Regions from separate parts of the Pseudomonas sp. G7(2022) genome, predicted to be linked through region 2. Evidence: predicted binding sites of a transcription regulator. Region 2 holds the regulator's gene; the other holds the start of a gene.

Region 1 (6,224 bases), 1.2 Mb from region 2:
AAGGGATGGCGCCAGAGTCAGGTTCCTGGACCTCGATTTCAGTACATCCCAGTCTCCGTGCGTAGAATTCAGTTGTCAGTAGCGCCATGGGTGCGATCCAGCCTCGCAAGGTGTGGGTTCTGCCAGTTCGTCCCTGCAAAAGGATGATTTTTATGCAGATCGTGCTTTTGCGCGGAGTTGCGTAACACAAGCCGCACAGTTCTCCTTCGTACCAAAAAGCTAGGTCCAGACCCTTTGCGTCTTTGGTTTTCCACTTCAGCACGTCATCCCATGGATAGCTCACGGGCCCGCTCCACTGGTGGTATGCATTGATTGCTACAGGAGTAATTGGCTCAATTCCGAGTGATGTTGCATCCACCCCGGCCGCTAATGCTTCCGGGTCCATAGATACGGTTCGGTGTGCAAGTTTGCGGGCTTCAGATTTGAGTGTCTGATTACGGAGCTCGGTACCTTTTCCTTTTCTTCGCATTGTCTGTGTTCTGTTTGGATCAGGCCGCAGAAGGTAGCGAAGGCAGGGATACTCACGTAATCAGGCATGGGGGACAGTCCTTGTAGGACGGTACTTACGTAAGTGAAGGACGTTGGTTTGGACGGATTCAGGATTTTCTGCCCGCCAACAAGCCGCTTGGCTCAAGCTCAGGTCCGCACGTAAGGGCGACTTCAATAAACCTCCGTTGATTGGCTGACATATTTCCAGCCAGTCGGAGTGCTTCAAGGTGTAGTTCAACAATCAGAAGTAGCTTTGTCTTCCTCTTTTTATCCTTCACAGAGACCTCCATCCTGATGGGTGCATTTTCGTTTGCCAATGTAATGACAGGTGTAAGGACTGCATAACCAGGCGTAGACGCCGATTTTTGTAGGGGCATGCCCTAATAGTTGTAGGACGCCAGCGAAAGCGACTCGACGGTCTTGTATCGCAAAGTCGGATGCTCCAGTTTGACCACTCAATACAGCCTCTGGAGGCGAAAAATGAACCGCAATGGTATGCGCTCGATTCATCCCGGCGAGGTTCTGAATAAGGAGTTCATGGAGCCGTTGGGCATGCCTGTCATGGACTTGGCCATGCCCACGAACTGGCCTGAAACCGAGATCGAGAAGCTTGTGAAATGCCAGCTCAGGATCTGCGCCGATCTGGCAATCAGGCTGGCCATCCACCTCAATACCACACCTGAGTTCTGGATGAGTCTTCAGTCGACTTACGATTTACGCAGGGCCCAGCTCCGGCATGCGGGCCTATAGCGATTGCAGCATCCGCGAAGCCCTCTTCCACCAAGTGCCCGGTTCTGGGCGCTTTAGCTTTTCCCGTTCTACCACCATCAACGGCACATCCTGCAACCGAATCCACGGCTGGTTATTCCAGTGCAGCAAACTCAACGACATCTCGGGCCAATTCAGAAGGCTTAGCTGTGGGCGTTCGCTTGTGGTGGGGTGCTGGGCGTCGCGCAGGGTGGGGATGACCTGATGGGTGAGCCATTCGCGCAGGGCACGGTATTCGGGGCAGTAGTGATAGACGAGGAGGGCGTAGATGCCGGATTCGCTGATCAGGAGGGTGTTTTCGATCTGGTTGTGGATCAGGGTTTTGCGGGTTTGGTATTGGTCGGGGTCGAGTTTTCGCAGCATGCGTTCGTTGAGGTAAATGTGCAGCAGACGGCCCAGGTCGCGGGCGGAGAACCAAGGTTGGTTCTGGATAAGAAGGGCGTGAAGGTGGAGTTTGTGGCGGATGAAGACGTTGGGAATTAAATAGCTTTCGTCCATGACTCGGTTCTCGAATGTGGTGAAGAAAGCTGCCTCTGATCGTCGCCAAACAAAGAGGGTGGCAGCTATGCGCGGATTGGCGAACCGGGACATTCGAAAACCGGCAGACCCGAAGGTCTCCCACGCACAGCCGCCATAATTCGAGGTGGGAGTATTTCCCTCGTTCGAACATCATCGCGCTGCGTCAAATGTTGCCGGGTCGCCAAACCCAGTGCTGAACATTCAGCATTGGGTGAGCTTAGGAATCAGGGCTTCACGACGCAATCGGACGGCGGGGTTGCAAGCTGTAGGATTCTGCCGAGAGTCGATAGCGAATCCTGAATGGCGGGAAGGTCGTTCCGACCTTCATTCGCGGGCAAGCCCGCTCCCACAAGGGACCGCATTCACAAAGAAACGAGGTGTTACTCAGCCGGGGGCGTCAGCTTCGCTTCCAGCTCAGCCACCTTCGCCTCAAGGCTCTCAAGCCGGGCGCGAGTGCGCGCCAGCACCACCATCTGACTGTCAAACTCTTCGCGGCTCACCAGGTCCAGTTTGCTGAAGGCACTCTGCAGCAGCATCTTGAACTGGCTTTCGATTTCGGCTTTTGGCAAGGGCGTGTCGCCGCTGAACAGGCGGGAGGCGGTGCCGCTCAGGGCGTCGAGGAAGTCTTTGGGCGCGAGCATGGGATATGTCCTGGAAACAATGGCCGGCAGTGTATCACGCAGTGTCTATAGTCATTGGCGCAGGCACGGATGCACGCTTTTCGCGCAATGGGATGCACGGCTGCGCACCGTTGTTGTGCGTATCCCGTGTGCCATTTGGGTGATGGCATCTGCGACAGCGGCCAAGGGATTGAAATCAGTGGTTTTTGGCGAGATGGCAAGCTTTCTGCTTAGTCACCTTCGACCCATGCACTGATGCAGTCGCTGTGACGAATGCAGTGCGGCAGACGGAGCGGGGAGTTTCGTCTGGAGCGGTTAGCTGGCGTCGACAACGAAGCGTTACAAAGCCAGGCACTGCGCTTAGACTTGAGTCGGGTTTGTTTTCCTGGGGCAAGTCCACCAATTCGGGAGAGAGTTTCATGAAGCTAGTCACTGCCATCATCAAGCCGTTCAAGTTGGACGACGTGCGCGAGTCGCTGTCCGAAATCGGCGTGCAGGGCATTACCGTTACTGAAGTCAAAGGCTTCGGTCGGCAGAAGGGTCACACCGAGCTGTATCGCGGCGCGGAGTATGTGGTCGATTTTCTGCCCAAGGTGAAAATCGACGTTGCCATCGACGACAAGGATCTGGATCGGGTTATCGAGGCGATAACCAAGGCTGCCAACACCGGCAAGATCGGTGACGGCAAGATCTTCGTGGTCAATCTGGAACAGGCGATCCGCATCCGTACCGGCGAAACCGATACCGACGCAATCTAAACGCCGCCACAAACCCAACGCCCCAGGAGAAAACAATATGACTCTGCGTAAATTCGCAGGGCTAGGAGCCCTGTTGTCTATCGTAATGCCCGGCCTGGCCATGGCGGCAGACGAAGTGGCAGCTCCAGTCCTGAACTCCGGCGACACCGCCTGGATGCTCACCTCCACAGCCCTCGTGCTGTTCATGACCATTCCCGGCCTCGCGCTGTTCTACGGCGGCATGGTTCGGTCGAAAAACATTCTTTCCGTGATGATGCAGTGCTTCGCCATTACCGGTCTGATCAGCATCCTGTGGGTCATTTATGGCTACAGCATTGCGTTCGACACCACCGGCATGGAGCAGGGCGTCGTCAACTTCAACTCGTTCTTCGGCGGCATGGGCAAGGCGTTCCTCGCCGGTGTCACACCTTCGAGCCTGACCGGCCCTGCGGCGTTGTTCCCTGAGGCGGTGTTCATCACCTTCCAGATGACCTTCGCGATCATCACCCCGGCGCTGATCGTCGGTGCGTTCGCCGAGCGGATGAAGTTCTCCGCGATGCTGATCTTCATGGGCATCTGGTTCACCCTGGTCTATGCACCGATCGCGCACATGGTCTGGTCCGGCAACGGCGGCCTGATGTGGGACTGGGGCGTACTCGACTTCGCCGGCGGCACCGTGGTGCACATCAACGCCGGTGTGGCCGGTCTGATTGCCTGCCTGGTACTAGGCAAGCGCAAAGGCTTCCCGACCACCCCGATGGCCCCGCACAACCTCGGTTACACCCTGATGGGCGCGGCCATGCTGTGGGTCGGCTGGTTCGGCTTCAACGCCGGTTCCGCTGCGGCCGCCAATGGCACCGCCGGCATGGCGATGCTGGTGACTCAGATCGCGACCGCCGCTGCCGCACTGGGCTGGATGTTCGCCGAGTGGATCACTCACGGCAAACCAAGCGCACTGGGTATTGCATCCGGCGTCGTTGCCGGTCTGGTCGCGATCACTCCGGCTGCTGGTACCGTGGGCCCGATGGGCGCACTGGTGATCGGTCTGGCGGCAGGCGTGGTGTGCTTCTTCTGCGCCACCACCCTGAAACGCAAACTCGGTTATGACGACTCCCTGGACGCCTTCGGTGTGCACGGTATCGGCGGTATCCTCGGTGCGATCCTGACCGGTGTGTTCGCCGCACCGTCGCTGGGTGGCTTCGGCACCGTCACCGACATCGCCGCACAAGTGTGGATTCAGTGCAAAGGCGTCGGCTTCACCGTGATCTACACCGCCATCGTCACCTTCATCATCCTCAAGGTGCTGGATGCCGTGATGGGTCTGCGCGTGACCGAGGAAGAAGAATCGGTCGGCCTGGATCTGGCACAACACAACGAGCGCGGCTACAACCTGTAAGCACGCGCCGCAAAAAACTTGCCCGGCTCGCCGGGCATTTTTTTGTCTGGAATTTGTCTTCCCTGATACAGCTGAAAGGATTTTTCGTACTGCTTTGGTCGTGTTTACGACGAGTGTTTTTCTGCGGCCAAAGGCTTACATCATTGAAGGAATATTAGGGCCTTTGTTTTTTTCCAGAGCGCGCTAGAATGCGCCCCGAACGTGCGGAGAACTGTATGTGGCAACAGACTCTGATAACCCTGCGGGCACGGCCCCGGGGCTTTCATCTGGTGACGGACGAGTTGCTCGCCGGCCTGCCTGAACTCAGGGCATGCCGGGTCGGTCTGTTGCATTTGTGGCTGCAGCATACCTCGGCGTCGTTGACCATCAACGAGAACGCCGATCCGGCGGTACGTCGCGACTTCGAACGATTTTTCAATCGTCTGATCCCACAAGGAGCAGACGGCTATGAGCATAACGACGAAGGCCTGGACGACCTCCCGGCGCACTTCAAGGCCAGCGTGCTGGGCTGTCAGATCAGTTTGCCGGTAACGGCGGGTCGACTGGCACTGGGTACCTGGCAAGGCGTTTATCTGGGCGAGCACCGTGATCATGGCGGTGCCCGTAAAGTCCTCGCCACCTTGCACGGTGAAGGGGCATAAACCGTTGGTCACCAATGGTTACCGATTTTTTTCCGGCGACTTTCGACAGTCGCCAAAGCTGGTCTATAACTAATCTGCTTTTCGCAAGTCATGAGGTAGAACATGAGCGACGATGATCTGGAAAACGACGACCTCGAAGTAGGCGACGAAGACGAGGCCGAAGACGGTCTGGAAGCAGCAGCGGAAGACGTTGCTGAAGACGATGGCGGTGACGATACGCCGGCCCCGGCTGCCAAAGGCAAAGCCAAGGCTGCGGTGTCGGTCGACGAGTTGCCGAGCATCGAAGCCAAGAACAAGGAGCGCGACGCCCTGGCCAAGGCCATGGAAGAATTCCTTGCGCGCGGTGGCAAGGTTCAGGAAGTGGAGGCCAACGTGGTCGCCGATCCGCCCAAGAAGCCGGACAACAAGTACGGCAGCCGCCCTATCTGAGGCGTGTCGCTTGCTTGCTGAAATAGCCCGCCGTCGCTGCGGGCTTTTTCATGGGCGAAAGAAACTAGCCGAGGCTGTTCCAGCGGGCGAGCACCGCGGGCAGATCGTTAAGACTGCGAATCTCGGCATCCGGCAGGCGCTCCGCTTCCCAGACCTTGCCGGCCGGGTTGAACCAGATCGCTCGCAGACCGGCCTGCTGCGCCCCGGCGATGTCATCCCCCGGGTGATCACCGATATGCACCGCTGCTTCGGCGTTCACGCCACCGCGCTGCAACGCTTCATGGAACAGTCGCGCATCCGGCTTGGCGATGCCGATGTCTTCGGCGCACAGCGCAAACTTGAAGTAGTCCGCCAGCCCGAGGCGACGCACATCGGCGTTGCCGTTGGTGACCACGCCGAGGGCGTAGTGTTTGGCGAGGGTTTCCAGGATTGGCTCGACTTCCGGGAACACGTCGATCTGATGCCGGGCATGCAGAAACACTTCAAAACTCTTGTCCGCCAGATCCGACGCTTCGCCGTGGGCGTACCCGGCTTCTTCCAGCGCATGGAACAGCACCCGCCGCCGCAACGCGCTGATGCGGTGCTTGAGCCCCGGTTCGCGGGCCAGCACCCGCTCGCGGATCGA
Region 2 (6,224 bases):
GGGCACTGAATACGCCGAGTGGCCGGTGGAAAAGCTGGTGGCCAGCGTTCAGCAACTGCCGGAAACGTTGCGTGCGGCGGTCATCAACCAGGGCGGGGGGCATGCCAACCATTCGCTGTTCTGGGAAGTGATGGTGCCCAACGGTGGGGGCAAGCCGAACGGAGCGCTGGCCAGGGCGATCGATGAGCAACTGGGTGGTCTCGACAGCTTCAAGGAAGCCTTCACCAAAGCTGCGCTGACCCGCTTCGGCAGCGGCTGGGCGTGGCTCAGTGTCACTGCGGACAAGAAGCTGGTGGTGGAAAGCAGCGGTAACCAGGACAGCCCGCTGATGAGCGGCCACACGCCGATTCTCGGACTCGACGTGTGGGAACACGCCTACTACCTGCGTTATCAGAATCGCCGCCCGGAATACATCAGCGCGTTCTACAACGTGATCAATTGGCCTGAAGTCGCTGCGCGTTATCAGGCTGCGCTGGTTTAGGTCGTCTATAAAACACTCCAGGGCTGACTATGGGCACTGAAACACTGGCGATCGGAAGTGGGCGTATGTTCCGTTACGCATTCGGGTCGCTGCTGCTGTTGGCGGGCATGACCTTGCTGGTGGCTCACGGACTCGAATGGCTGAACCTGGAGCCGAAACTGTCCCGGGCATTGCAGGGCGGTGCGATCTGCGCTCTTGGTACGGCACTCGGGGCGGTTCCGGTGCTGGTGATCCGCAACATGCCTCAGGTGTTAGGCGATACGCTGTTGGGGTTTGGCGCTGGCGTGATGCTGGCGGCGACCGCGTTTTCGCTGATCGTGCCGGGGATTGCCGCCGCAGAAGGCCTGGGGCTGAGCCCTTGGGGCGCCAGTGGTCTGATCTGTTTCGGCATCATGCTCGGTGCTTTCGGCCTGTATCTGGTGGACCGCAAGTTGTCCGGCGCGTCACCGGAGATGCTGATCGGCAGTGTCGAGCATCCGGTGATTCCCCCGCGGATCTGGCTGTTCGTGTTTGCCATCATTGCCCATAACATTCCGGAAGGCATGGCCGTCGGCGTCAGCGCTGGCGGCGGCATGCAGGACGCTGACAGCCTGGCGATGGGTATCGCCTTGCAGGACGTGCCGGAAGGGCTGGTGATTGCGCTGGTGCTGGCCGGGGCAGGGATGTCGCGGGTCAATGCGTTTCTGATCGGGGCGGCCTCAGGTCTGGTCGAACCGGTGTTCGCCCTGCTGTGTGCGTGGCTGGTCAGCCTGGCGGAATTGTTGTTGCCCCTGGGATTGGCGCTGGCGGCCGGGGCAATGTTGCTGGTGGTGACCCACGAAGTGATCCCGGAGTCGCGACGCAATGGTCACGACAAGCTGGCGAGTCTGGGATTGCTGATGGGTTTCTGTCTGATGATGGTGATGGATACGGCGTTGGGATAAGTATGGCGAGAGAGACCGCTCTCGCCACAATGGACTTTCAGCCGCCTTCGTCGAAGTAGTTGTTGATCAGGGCGACGAGTGCATCCATGGCTTCCTGTTCCTGATGACCCTCGGTACTCAGGTAGATTTTGGTGCCCTTGCCGGCCGCGAGCATCATCATCGCCATGATGCTTTTGCCATCAACCGTGGTTTCGGGGGTGCGACCTACTCTGATCGTGCAGTCGGGATACTGACCCGCCACGCCCACGAACTTTGCCGACGCCCGGGCATGCAGTCCCAGTTTGTTGATGATTTCGATTTCCAGAGCAGGCATCGCGGTGTGAATCCTTTAGCTGAGGTCGCGGTGGCGGACCTGGACGTTTTTCAGGGTTTTCTGCAGGGCCTGACCCAGACGTTCGGTCAGGTAGACGGAGCGGTGATGCCCGCCGGTGCAGCCAATGGCAATGGTCACGTAGGCACGATTGCTCGCAGCGAAGCGCGGCAGCCATTTGAACAGATAGGCGTAGATGTCCTGAAACATCTCTTCGACTTCCGGCTGCGCCGCCAGATACTCGGCCACCGGCTCATCGAGCCCGGACTGTGCGCGCAGCTCCGGTTTCCAGTACGGGTTGGGCAGGCAGCGTACATCGAACACCAGATCCGCATCCACCGGCATGCCGCGTTTGAAACCGAACGACTCCACCAGAAATGCCGTGCCCGGCTCAGGCTGGTTCAGCAGCCGCAGCTTGATGGTGTCGCGCAACTGATACAGGTTCAGATTGGTGGTATTGACCTTCAGGTCGGCCAGATCGGCGATGGGGCCCAGCAGGGCGGTTTCATCGTCGATTGCCTCGGCCAGCGAACGGTTGGCGCTGCTCAGCGGGTGACGGCGACGGGTTTCCGAGAAACGCTTGAGCAGGGTTTCTTCGTCGGCGTCCAGGTACAGAACGTCGCACTGGATGTGTCGACTGCGAACTTCTTCAAGCAATTCCGGGAAGCGCGAGAGGTGGCTTGGCAGGTTGCGTGCATCGATCGACACCGCGACCAGTGGTTGAGACAGTTCAGTATGAATCAGCGCGCGCTCCGCCAGCTCCGGCAACAGGCCGGCCGGCAGATTGTCGATGCAGTAGTAACCGTTGTCCTCAAGGACATCCAGTGCGGTGCTTTTGCCCGAGCCGGAACGGCCACTGACGATGATCAAGCGCATGTTTAGTGCCCGTTTTGCTCGTCCAGGACAACCTGATACAAGGCTTCGTTAGTCGTGGCGCGACGCAGTTTCTCGCGCACTTCCTTGCGGTCGAGCATGCTGGCTATCTGGCGCAGCAGCTCCAGGTGCGCATCGGTGGCAGCTTCCGGGACCAGCAACACGAACAGCAGGTCGACCGGTGCGCCATCGATGGCATCGAAATCTATTGGGGCTTCCAGGTGCATCAGGGCACTGATGGGCGATTCACAGCCCTTGAGGCGACAGTGGGGAATGGCGATGCCGTTGCCAAAACCCGTCGAGCCGAGTTTTTCACGGGCAATCAGCGCCTCGAAGACATCTTGCATCTCCAGATCCGGGACTTCCCGGGCGATCAGGTTGGCAATTTGTTCGAGGGCTTTCTTTTTACTGCCGCCCGGCACGTTCACCAGGGAACGGCCGGGGGTCAGGATGCTTTCAAGTCGGATCATGGGGGTGGGGGTTATCGACCGGTAGCGCCCTGGAGCAGGCTCTGGGTCTTTTCCTTATGCTTTTTGAGTTGTTTATCAAGCTTGTCGGTCAGCGCGTCGATCGCTGCGTACATATCGGTATGTTCCGCGTTTGCGACGACCTCGTTGCCGGGAATATGCAGCGTGGCTTCGATTTTCTGCTTCAGCTTTTCGACGCACATCGTGACTTGCACGTTGGTGATCTTGTCGAAATGTCCCTCAAGCCTCTTGAGCTTTTGCTCAACGTACTCACGGAGAGGTTGGGTAACTTCCAGTTGGTGTCCACTGATGTTGACTTGCATACAGCTTCTCCTTCGTTGCCAGTGCATAAAGCGGCAGGCCGAAGAGCCTGCCACTGGAACGCTGTAACGTGGCTTACATCAACCGCTTGCGTTCGCTCGAAGGCGCGATTCCCAGGGATTCGCGGTACTTGGCGACGGTGCGGCGAGCCACCTGAATGCCTTGTGCCTCCAGTAAACCAGCGATCTTGCTGTCACTCAACGGCTTTTTCTGATTTTCCGCGGCGACCAGTTTCTTGATGATCGCGCGGATCGCCGTGGACGAGCATTCGCCGCCTTCGGAGGTGCTGACATGGCTGGAGAAAAAGTATTTCAGTTCATATATGCCCCGCGGGGTATGCATGAATTTTTGCGTGGTCACCCGGGAAATCGTCGACTCGTGCATACCCACCGCTTCAGCGATGTCGTGCAGCACCAGTGGCTTCATGGCTTCGTCGCCGTACTCCAGGAATCCGCGCTGATGTTCGACGATCTGAGTGGCTACCTTCATCAGGGTTTCGTTGCGACTCTGCAGACTCTTGATGAACCAGCGGGCTTCCTGCAACTGATTGCGCATGAAGGTATTGTCGGCGCTGGTGTCGGCGCGGCGCACGAAACCGGCGTATTGGGCGTTGACCCGCAGGCGTGGCACGGATTCCTGGTTCAGCTCGACGAGCCAGCGCTCGTTGTCCTTGCGCACGATCACGTCGGGTACCACGTATTCGGCTTCGGTGGACTCGATTTGCGAGCCGGGGCGCGGGTTGAGGCTCTGGACCAGTTCGATGACCTGGCGCAGTTCATCTTCCTTGAGCTTCATGCGCCGCATCAACTGGCTGTAGTCGCGGCTGCCGAGCAGGTCGATGTAATCGGTGACCAGACGCTTGGCTTCCGCCAGCCAGGGGGTCTTGGTCGATAGCTGGCGCAATTGCAGCAGCAGGCATTCACTCAGGTTGCGGGCGCCGATGCCGGCGGGTTCAAACTGCTGGATGCGGTGCAGGACGGCTTCGATCTCGTCCAGCTCGATGTCGAGTTCCGGATCGAATGCGTCGAGAATTTCTTCGAGGGTTTCATCGAGGTAGCCCTGATTGTTGATGCAGTCGATCAGGGTGACAGCGATCAGGCGGTCGGTGTCGGACATCGGCGCCAGGTTCAGTTGCCACAGCAAGTGGCTTTGCAGGCTTTCACCGGCAGAGGTGCGGGTGGTGAAATCCCACTCGTCGTCATCGCTGCTGGGCAGGCTGCTGGCGCTGGTCTGGTAGACATCTTCCCAGGCGGTGTCCACAGGGAGTTCGTTGGGGATGCGCTCGTTCCATTCGCCGTCCTCGAGATTGTCGACCGTCGGCGCGGTTTCCTGATAGGAAGGTTCCTGGATCTCGGTGTTGGGTTTCTGTTCGGCGTTGTCGGCCAGCGGGTCGGAATTGTCGAAGTCGTCGCCGTCTTCCTGGCGTTCGAGCATCGGGTTGGATTCCAGCGCCTCCTGGATTTCCTGTTGCAGATCCAGGGTCGACAATTGGAGCAGGCGGATGGCCTGTTGCAGCTGCGGTGTCATCGTCAGCTGCTGGCCCATTCTCAAGACTAGCGATGGTTTCATGGCAGGGGCTTAACACCTTATTCGCCGGCGCTATGCGCCATCCACTACAGGGCGCCGGAGCGCCAAACTTAAGCAAATTATATGCCTGAAACTGTCGTGTTTGCCTAGAGCGCTGTAACAATAAAAGCCTATAAAAATGCGCTTCAACGTTACAGCACCCGGACGGCCGCTCGAATACCGTCGCGCTTACAGGCGGAACTCGTGACCCAGGTACACTTCCTTCACCAGATCGTTGGCGAGGATGGTCGCGGAGTCGCCTTCGGCAATCAGTTGGCCGTCGTTGACGATGTAGGCTGTTTCGCAAATATCCAGCGTCTCGCGGACGTTGTGGTCGGTGATCAGCACACCGATGCCCTTGGCCTTGAGGTGGTGGATGATCTGCTTGATGTCGCCCACGGAGATCGGGTCGACACCGGCGAATGGTTCGTCGAGCAGAATGAACTTCGGCGCCGTAGCCAGTGCGCGAGCGATCTCCACGCGGCGGCGCTCACCACCGGACAGGCTCATGCCGAGGTTGTCGCGAATGTGGCTGATGTGGAATTCCTGCAGCAGGCTTTCCAGCTCCTTGCGACGACCGGCCTTGTCGAGCTCCTGACGGGTTTCGAGGATGGCCATGATGTTGTCGGCGACCGACAGTTTGCGAAAGATCGACGCTTCCTGCGGCAGATAACCGATACCGGCTTTCGCGCGACCGTGCATGGGCTGGTGACTGACGTCCAGGTCGTCGATCAGTACGCGACCCTGATCGGCCTGAACCAGGCCGACGATCATGTAGAAGCACGTGGTCTTGCCGGCGCCGTTCGGGCCGAGCAGACCGACGATCTGACCGCTGTCAATCGACAGGCTGACGTCGCGCACGACCTGGCGGCTTTTATAGGCCTTGGCCAGGTGCTGAGCTTTCAGAGTTGCCATTACTGGGTTTTCTCGTCGGTTTTCTTCTTCGGCTGGATCACCATGTCGATGCGCGGACGCGCTTCGGTGACCTTGCTGCCAGTGGCTCGACCGGCGCTGGCCAGTTTTTTCACCGTGTCATAGACGATTTTCTCGCCCTGAGTGGTGTTGTTGTCCTTGTCGACGACTTTTGCCTTGTCGATCAGCACGACGCGGTTCTGCGCAGCGTGGTACTGAATCGTCACGCCCCAGCCCTGGACGGGTTTGGCATCACCGGCAGTCTGCAGCTGCTCGAAGTAGGCGAGGTTGCCCACCGAAGTCACGACGTCGATGTCACCGTTAGGCGCGCGGGTCATGGTCACGGTGTTGCCTTTGACGATCATCGAACC

The links. Region 2 encodes sigma-54, which starts transcription at its own class of promoters, with help from an activator protein. Its sites were predicted from a motif close to ANTGGCATNNANNTTGCTNT; they were not measured.
Positions count from the first base shown of each region.
Region 1: the regulator sigma-54 is predicted to act here: its motif matches at 2,610-2,629, upstream of glnK (P-II family nitrogen regulator).

Region 1 covers NZ_CP109659.1:6,096,166-6,102,389, reverse strand. Annotated here, with positions in the region: gene NE357_RS28070 (GNAT family N-acetyltransferase) at 1-385, opposite strand, end outside; gene NE357_RS28065 (HigA family addiction module antitoxin) at 970-1,239, shown strand; gene NE357_RS28060 (BRO-N domain-containing protein) at 1,234-1,755, opposite strand; gene NE357_RS28055 (accessory factor UbiK family protein) at 2,157-2,417, opposite strand; gene glnK (P-II family nitrogen regulator) at 2,816-3,154, shown strand; gene NE357_RS28045 (ammonium transporter) at 3,192-4,529, shown strand; gene NE357_RS28040 (secondary thiamine-phosphate synthase enzyme YjbQ) at 4,745-5,170, shown strand; gene sutA (transcriptional regulator SutA) at 5,273-5,599, shown strand; gene NE357_RS28030 (HAD family hydrolase) at 5,664-6,224, opposite strand, start outside.
Region 2 covers NZ_CP109659.1:1,005,510-1,011,733, forward strand. Annotated here, with positions in the region: gene NE357_RS04370 (superoxide dismutase) at 1-481, shown strand, start outside; gene NE357_RS04375 (ZIP family metal transporter) at 511-1,404, shown strand; gene NE357_RS04380 (HPr family phosphocarrier protein) at 1,442-1,717, opposite strand; gene rapZ (RNase adapter RapZ) at 1,733-2,590, opposite strand; gene ptsN (PTS IIA-like nitrogen regulatory protein PtsN) at 2,593-3,057, opposite strand; gene hpf (ribosome hibernation-promoting factor, HPF/YfiA family) at 3,069-3,377, opposite strand; gene NE357_RS04400 (RNA polymerase factor sigma-54) at 3,451-4,944, opposite strand; gene lptB (LPS export ABC transporter ATP-binding protein) at 5,131-5,856, opposite strand; gene lptA (lipopolysaccharide transport periplasmic protein LptA) at 5,856-6,224, opposite strand, start outside.